3 regions of the Lysinibacillus sp. DFXJR4 genome follow, and region 2 is predicted to be linked to each of the others. Evidence: riboswitches for the same ligand, from Rfam matches in the RefSeq annotation. Region 2 holds a riboswitch; each other region holds the start of a gene.
What was found. Region 2 has a riboswitch for S-adenosylmethionine ahead of AC2CGN_RS11965 (MetQ/NlpA family ABC transporter substrate-binding protein). Riboswitches for the same ligand answer to the same signal wherever they lie in the genome.

Region 1: another riboswitch for S-adenosylmethionine. It lies ahead of metA (homoserine O-acetyltransferase MetA); the one in region 2 lies ahead of AC2CGN_RS11965 (MetQ/NlpA family ABC transporter substrate-binding protein).
Region 3: another riboswitch for S-adenosylmethionine. It lies ahead of AC2CGN_RS14465 (cyclase family protein); the one in region 2 lies ahead of AC2CGN_RS11965 (MetQ/NlpA family ABC transporter substrate-binding protein).

Annotation. Positions count from the first base shown of each region.
Region 1 is NZ_JBXUNW010000012.1:44,064-46,334, reverse strand. Features, by position in the region: gene AC2CGN_RS18965 (TrmB family transcriptional regulator) at 1-379, shown strand, start outside; gene AC2CGN_RS18960 (nucleotide excision repair endonuclease) at 430-801, opposite strand; SAM riboswitch class I at 996-1,106, shown strand; gene metA (homoserine O-acetyltransferase MetA) at 1,232-2,167, shown strand; gene AC2CGN_RS18950 (GerAB/ArcD/ProY family transporter) at 2,224-2,271, opposite strand, start outside.
Region 2 is NZ_JBXUNW010000004.1:111,506-113,776, reverse strand. Features, by position in the region: gene AC2CGN_RS11970 (methionine ABC transporter ATP-binding protein) at 1-106, opposite strand, end outside; gene AC2CGN_RS11965 (MetQ/NlpA family ABC transporter substrate-binding protein) at 304-1,137, opposite strand; SAM riboswitch class I at 1,226-1,330, opposite strand; gene AC2CGN_RS11960 (PPC domain-containing DNA-binding protein) at 1,489-1,992, shown strand; gene AC2CGN_RS11955 (aminotransferase class I/II-fold pyridoxal phosphate-dependent enzyme) at 2,041-2,271, opposite strand, start outside.
Region 3 is NZ_JBXUNW010000006.1:100,773-103,043, forward strand. Features, by position in the region: gene AC2CGN_RS14460 (MarR family winged helix-turn-helix transcriptional regulator) at 25-564, opposite strand; SAM riboswitch class I at 1,112-1,217, shown strand; gene AC2CGN_RS14465 (cyclase family protein) at 1,341-2,078, shown strand; gene AC2CGN_RS14470 (DedA family protein) at 2,119-2,271, opposite strand, start outside.

The sequences.
Region 1 (2,271 bases), on a different contig from region 2:
ACTTCTTTCTATGTGGGAAGAGATGTATGAAGCCTTACGAGAGGATATTTATGAGGTGGCTGAACAGGTCGCTGTACATGGTATTACGCTATACGTGGATGAGCCTGTGTCATCCATTGATAGGCATCGAATGACCTATTATACAAAAAAATCTTCCACTCCCCATTGGTTTATCTTGTCTATCGATGGGCAAGAGATGATTTATGGACATTCTCCTTCAAATCTTGAAACCGCTTTTATTACAAATGATCCGGTTCACATCTATTTATTAGAAGATTATATTTGGCATGACGTCCTTATTAATCGTCTACTAAGACGAGATGATCATGAGCTTGAGGAATGGATTACGAAAGAACGAAAGGCATTTTTTGTAGAGTAAAAAATAAAGAATCTGCTTGCCTAATACTTAAGAGGCAAGCAGATTCTTTTTTAATAAAATACTTTATCAACATTATATTTAGAACGGAAAACATTAATGGCATATGTTTCGTAAATTTCACGTTCCATCGGATCTTCGATTTCATATACCTCAATTTTGAAAATTTCTTGACGATGATTTTTCATAGGGGATACATTGTCTTCAAAATGCTTTTTTATACGTTGACGAATTTTACGTGCTTTACCGACAAATAAAAGCTCATTTTTCTCATTGTAAAATAAGAAAATACCACCTTTGTCTCGTGTGATTTTATGGAAGTCAATAAATCCGTGGTATGGTGTAATGGGTACATCACCAGGCTTTACATCCTGCTCACGCTGGCGAATGACTGTATCTGGTTTCGGAAATTCAATTTTAATCAAGCTAGTTCACGTTCCTCTCTGTTACTAAAGGTATATGTTAACATAATTACAGCATGTTTACCATAAAATTTCATATGTTGCTATGATAATTAGTGTTCATCAAACTTGAGCTGAACATGCATTGTAATGACGAAATATTCTATGTTTTATTGATATTCTTAATTGTTCATGTTACAATTCATTTTAATTAAATAATCTTATCAAGAGAAGCTGAGGGATTTGGCCCGATGACGCTTCAGCAACCTCTAACAAATGTTAGAAAGGTGCTAATTCCAGCAAAGGGTTTTTCCTTTGAGAGATAAGAGTGAACGTGGTAAAGTCCTTCTCATTCTATCTCGCATGGAATGAGGGGGATTTTTTAATTTCATAAAAGTGTCATTGTAATCATTACGATTAACACTTTTATAAATAAAAGAGAGGGGAATGCAAGATGCCAATTAATATTCCAAAGAACTTACCAGCTGGAGAACATTTACGAGAGGAAAAAATCTTCGTGATGGAAGAGGATCGTGCGAAAACACAACAAATTCGTCCATTAAATATATTAATTTTAAACTTAATGCCTGAGAAAGAGAAGACAGAGCTGCAGTTACTGCGCTTACTCGGGAATACGCCACTGCAGGTCAATATTACATTTTTAAATACAGCAACACATGAATCAAAAAATGTTAGTAAATCACATTTACAGCTTTTTTACACAACTTTCCAACAAATTCGTCATCGCCGCTTTGATGGCATGATTATTACGGGAGCGCCTGTAGAGAAAATGGCTTTTGAAGAGGTGAATTACTGGCAGGAAATCTCACAAATTATGGATTGGTCTAAGAAAAACGTTACATCGATTCTACATATATGTTGGGGGGCACAGGCTGCTTTATATCATCATTATGGGATCGGGAAGGTTGAACTTCCAGCAAAATGCTCAGGGGTTTACTCGCATGTCATTACAGATTTAACAGTGGACTTAGTGCGTGGCTTTAGTGATTTATTTACAGCACCACATTCTCGTTATACATCTGTTTCAATCGATGAAGTACGCAATCACCCTGATTTACGTTTACTGTCCTATTCAGAGGAAGCTGGTGTATTTATTGTGCAGTCCAAGGATAATAAAAACATTATGATTACAGGTCATCTTGAATATGACGCGACAACCTTAGCAGATGAATACGGACGAGATGTTGCGAAAGGGTTAGACATTGCTGTCCCGGTGAACTATTTCCCGAATGACGACCCAACAAATGAGCCCATTAATACATGGCGTGCCCACACCCATTTGTTATTCTCAAACTGGTTGAATTATTATGTTTATCAGGAAACACCATATGAATGGGATTTCGTTGATGAAATTGAATATCATATTTAATTTTGAAGCGAAATAAATGATCAAATGATGACCTGTTAGTTTCAAGGTCATCATTTTTAATGTTCACTTGTATCTTGATCGGATTTTCCATTATCTTCATTTTT
Region 2 (2,271 bases):
CCCCATGAATTTCACCTTTTTTAACATGAAGGTTAATCCCATCAACTGCTCTGACAATACCTTTCTTTGTTTTAAATTCTTTAGATATATTTTCTAATCGAATCATCTGGATGTCTCCTTTCTAAAAAGCAAGAATCTGCTCGCTTTCCCAAAGGAGTCTCGCAGATTCTTATTTTATCCTGCTTAATGGGCTGGAAAATTCCCTCTTCAAGAACAAATAATGCTGATAAGGAATCTAACAGCGGTATAAGCCTGATTTAATCAGTGGAAGATGGGGAAAACCCTGTTTTATTTTTTGGCTACTTACCAGCTTGCAATTACAGAACCCTTAAATTCATCTTCAATAAATTTGCGTACTTCATCAGATTGATAAGCTTCAACAAATTTTTTAATCGTTGGATCATTCTCATTTTCAGCACGTACTACAATATAGTTTACATAAGGAGAGTCAGTAGATTCTAAAAGGATAGAATCTTTTTTAGGATTAATGCCAGCCTCCAGCGCAAAGTTTGTATTAATAGCTGCTACATCAACCTCACTAAGTTGTTTTGGAATTTGGGCAGCCTCTAACTCTATGAATTTTAAATTTTTCTTGTTTTCTTCAACATCTCGGATAGACGCTGTTAGCCCAGCACCTTCTTTTAATTTAATATAGCCAGCCTCTTGCAGAACAAATAATGCACGGGCACCGTTTGTCGGATCGTTTGGTAAACCAAATGTTGCTCCGTCTGGTATTTCATCAAAAGATTTATATTTTTCAGAGTAAACACCCATTGGATTCAGAATAGTTTTTCCAACTGGTACTAAGTCTGTATCGTGATCTTTATTAAAAGTATCTAAGAAAGGCTCGTGCTGATAGCTATTTGCATCAAGATCACCTTCAGCTAACGAGGTATTAGGTAAAACATAATCAGAGAAGGATTTAAGCTCTACTTCCAGGCCTTTTTCCTTTGCCACTTTTGCCGCAACCTCTGCAATTTGTTCATGTGGACCAGAAGTAACACCTACTACGATCTTATTTTCATCAATAGCCTTACCTTGGTCTTCTTTACTATCTTCTTTTGTACCGCAACCTACTAACGCTGCTGCTAATGTAAGACCTGCTAAGCCTAATAAAAATTTGTTTCGTTTCTTCATGAAAATGACCTCCAAAGTTTGTTTTATCGATTTTTAAAAATAAAAAAACTCTCTTATAAACTAAGAGAGGCTCATGAAAAAACGTCCTCTCTTATCTATCAAACGATGATCGTTTGCAGGATTTAGCACCTTCCTTTAAAAAGGAGGTTGCCGAGCTTCATAGGGCCAGTCCCTCAGCTACTCTTGATAAGAGATATATAGTATTTTTATAAATCCGATAGAACTAATATAAATTATAGGTTATTATTAGTCAATAAATATTTTGATTTTTTATTGTATTTAGTGGGTATTTATTGTCCACTAAATCAAGATAAAGCCACAGAAAATAAAGTAGCAAAAAGAGGTGTAGAGATGTCTATAAGAGTAAATTATGGAGTTGGAGCATTTGGAAAAGTCATTAGTGCTCGTATTTTAATGGGGACTGATATGATCGAGGGAATAGAGGCTATCTGTCAAGAGAACGATATTGAGTCAGCTACCATTGTTAGTTGTATTGGTAGTTTGCAAAATAGTAGTTTTGTTTATTTAGTACCAGATGAGATCTCTAAAATCAATGTCCGTTTCAGTGAAGTGATAAAAAAAGAGGGACCACTTGAATTTATTCAAGGTGCTGGTGTTGTGTGTAAACGTGATGGAGAATATGAGACGCATCTTCATGGATCAATGAGTGATCAATGGGGTCAAGTATCAGGAGGACATTTGATAAAGGGCGGAAATATTGTGATTACGGCCGATATCGTTTTGGCAGAGGTACAGGACGTTCAGCATATACGCAAATTTGATGATGAAACAGGACATATTCAATTTTATCCCTTAGAAAAAGACTTACAGAGTCCAAGAAAGATTGAGAAATGAAAAAACTGTTCTATGGCATTGCTGTAGAACAGTTTTTATTGAATTTGTTTATATAAATAAATTTAATTGTTCGATTCGATTTATAGCTTCACGTAAACGTTCTTCGCTTACAAGTAAGCCAACACGGACATAGCCCTCGCCATATTGCCCAAAGCCATTTCCTGCTGCTACAGCAATATCTGCTTTGTCGAGTAAGAGATCTGCAAATTGTTCACTTGTATAGCCTACTGGAACAGGGAGCCATGCAAAAAAGGAGCCCTTAGGTGCAGTTACGTGCCA
Region 3 (2,271 bases), on a different contig from region 2:
TACCAGCTAACCTTTTTGTTTCTTTTAATCATATGAGCTATCATCACTCGCTGCAATTCCTTGCATTATTCTATCTAATAACTCAAGAAAAACCCCTCGCTCTTCGACACTTAGAAAGTTAACAATTGACTCTAACCAAGCAAAATGTTCTGGAGCCATATCTGATAGTTGTTTTTTTCCTTTCTCAGTTAATGTCACTAATTTTAGACGACCATCCTCTGGACTCAAACGCCGTGAAACTAGTCCATCTCTTTTCAAAATATCAATTAAACCTGTCACAGTAGCTCTTGTTATCCCAAGATGCTCTGCTAATTGAGATGGCAATTCTTCACCATCATTGTCTTCAAGATCAGCTAATAATCGATAACGCCCTGTAGATAAACCAAATTTGGAAAAATGGTTTTCCGCAGCACTTCCTAGCATCGCACCTGCAGCTATTAATCTCGATGCAACAAGTATAGCCTGTGCATCAACTTCTAATTGATAACGTTCAATTTGACTTTTCGATTGAGCAAACGAAGGAGCGGCATTCATATCATACATTTTATTTTTATCTTTAACCATACATGTAGTATGGCACCTAACTATTTAAATGTCAAATATTTCTTTTATACCAAATCCACATAATAAATTATGTTCTATCAATGAATTTAAATTCCTATTGACTAACGAAGCCCTGTCTCCATGATGAAAATTGTAAATGAATTCCGCACTTTTTGGCTTAAGATTATCTTCCCTAGATTGCGCGTTGGGGTTACCGTACTTCCTAGTCTAATTTCTAAACATTTCCTAGCTTTAAAAGGAATGGTTGATTATGATACTAGCCTTATAACACAAGGAGCATTGGAGCTTTATTTAAAAAATGGAATGTTTCATTCACATGGTACAATGCTTTCGAATTAAAGCCATTGGCGAAAATTACTTTTTACAAAAATCAATACATAAAAACAAATCAATCTCTAATTACACAAGGTCTTCAAAAAAATTCATGGCTGTAACAGAGAGAATAAAAAGTTACACGTTTTCCTTGTATCCCTATTGAACTTGTAAACTATAAATAAATATGCTATTGTATTTGTAATCGTTATTTCTGAAAATTCTTATATTGCATTTCTTATCAAGAGAGACGGAGGGATTGGCCCTATGAAGTCTCAGCAACCAGCCTATAGGTATGGTGCTAACTCCAATTGGCAAAATGTTTGCCTTGAAGATGAGAAGACTAACATTTGTTGCTTTACACAAGAGTCCTCTTCTCCAAGGAGGACTCTTTTTTGTGCTTATGATTGGACAAGTAAGACAAACAGGGAATAACTCATACTAATAGAAAGCAGGTAAATACGATGTCGAATGAACTTTTACAAGCAGTGCAGCTATTGAAATCAAGAAAATGGGTGGATTTAACACATACATTTGGACCAAATTCACCTCACTTCTTTATGTTTGAGGATGCAAAGTTTGAAACCTTATTTTCACATGATGATGGTTTCTTTGCGCAGCAATTCACTTTCCCTGGACAATATGGAACACATATCGATCCACCTATCCACTTTGTTAGGGACACACGCTTTTTAGAAGATTTGGATTTAAAAGAATTAGTACTACCCTTAATCGTGATTGATAAATCGAAGGAAGCCGAGCAAAATAATGATTTTACCTTAAGTGTTCAGGATATTCTTGACTTTGAGGCTGAGCATGGAGAAATTGAAGCAGGTACGTTTATTGCCCTACGTACCGATTGGAGTAAGCGTTGGCCTAATAAGGATGCCTTTAATAATAAGGATGCTGAGGGTCATAATCATATACCAGGTTGGGGATTAGAGGCATTACAGTTTTTGTTTAAAGAACGAAAAATTAACGCTATTGGTCACGAGACTTTCGACACTGATTCAGCAGCGGATTTTCGCAAAAATGGTAAGTTAGATGGTGAATATTTTGTACTTGAGCAAGACACTTATCAAATTGAGCTTTTAACAAATTTGGATCAGCTACCGCCAAAAGGGGCTGTCATATTCAATATTGTACCGAAACCTGAAAGAGCGTCTGGATTCCCTGTTCGTTCATTTGCCATCTTACCTTAAAAATAAATAAGGGTCTTATTCGCTTAGAAGAATCAGACCCTTATTTATTTCTTTTTTTGAAAAAATAATAAATGACCAACATTAATATGATGAATACTACGATAAGATAAATACTGTAGTGAGATAAGTAAAATCCCACATAGCGCCACTTCTCACCTAATACTTTTCCTAATGTAATAAAAGTAAATGTCCA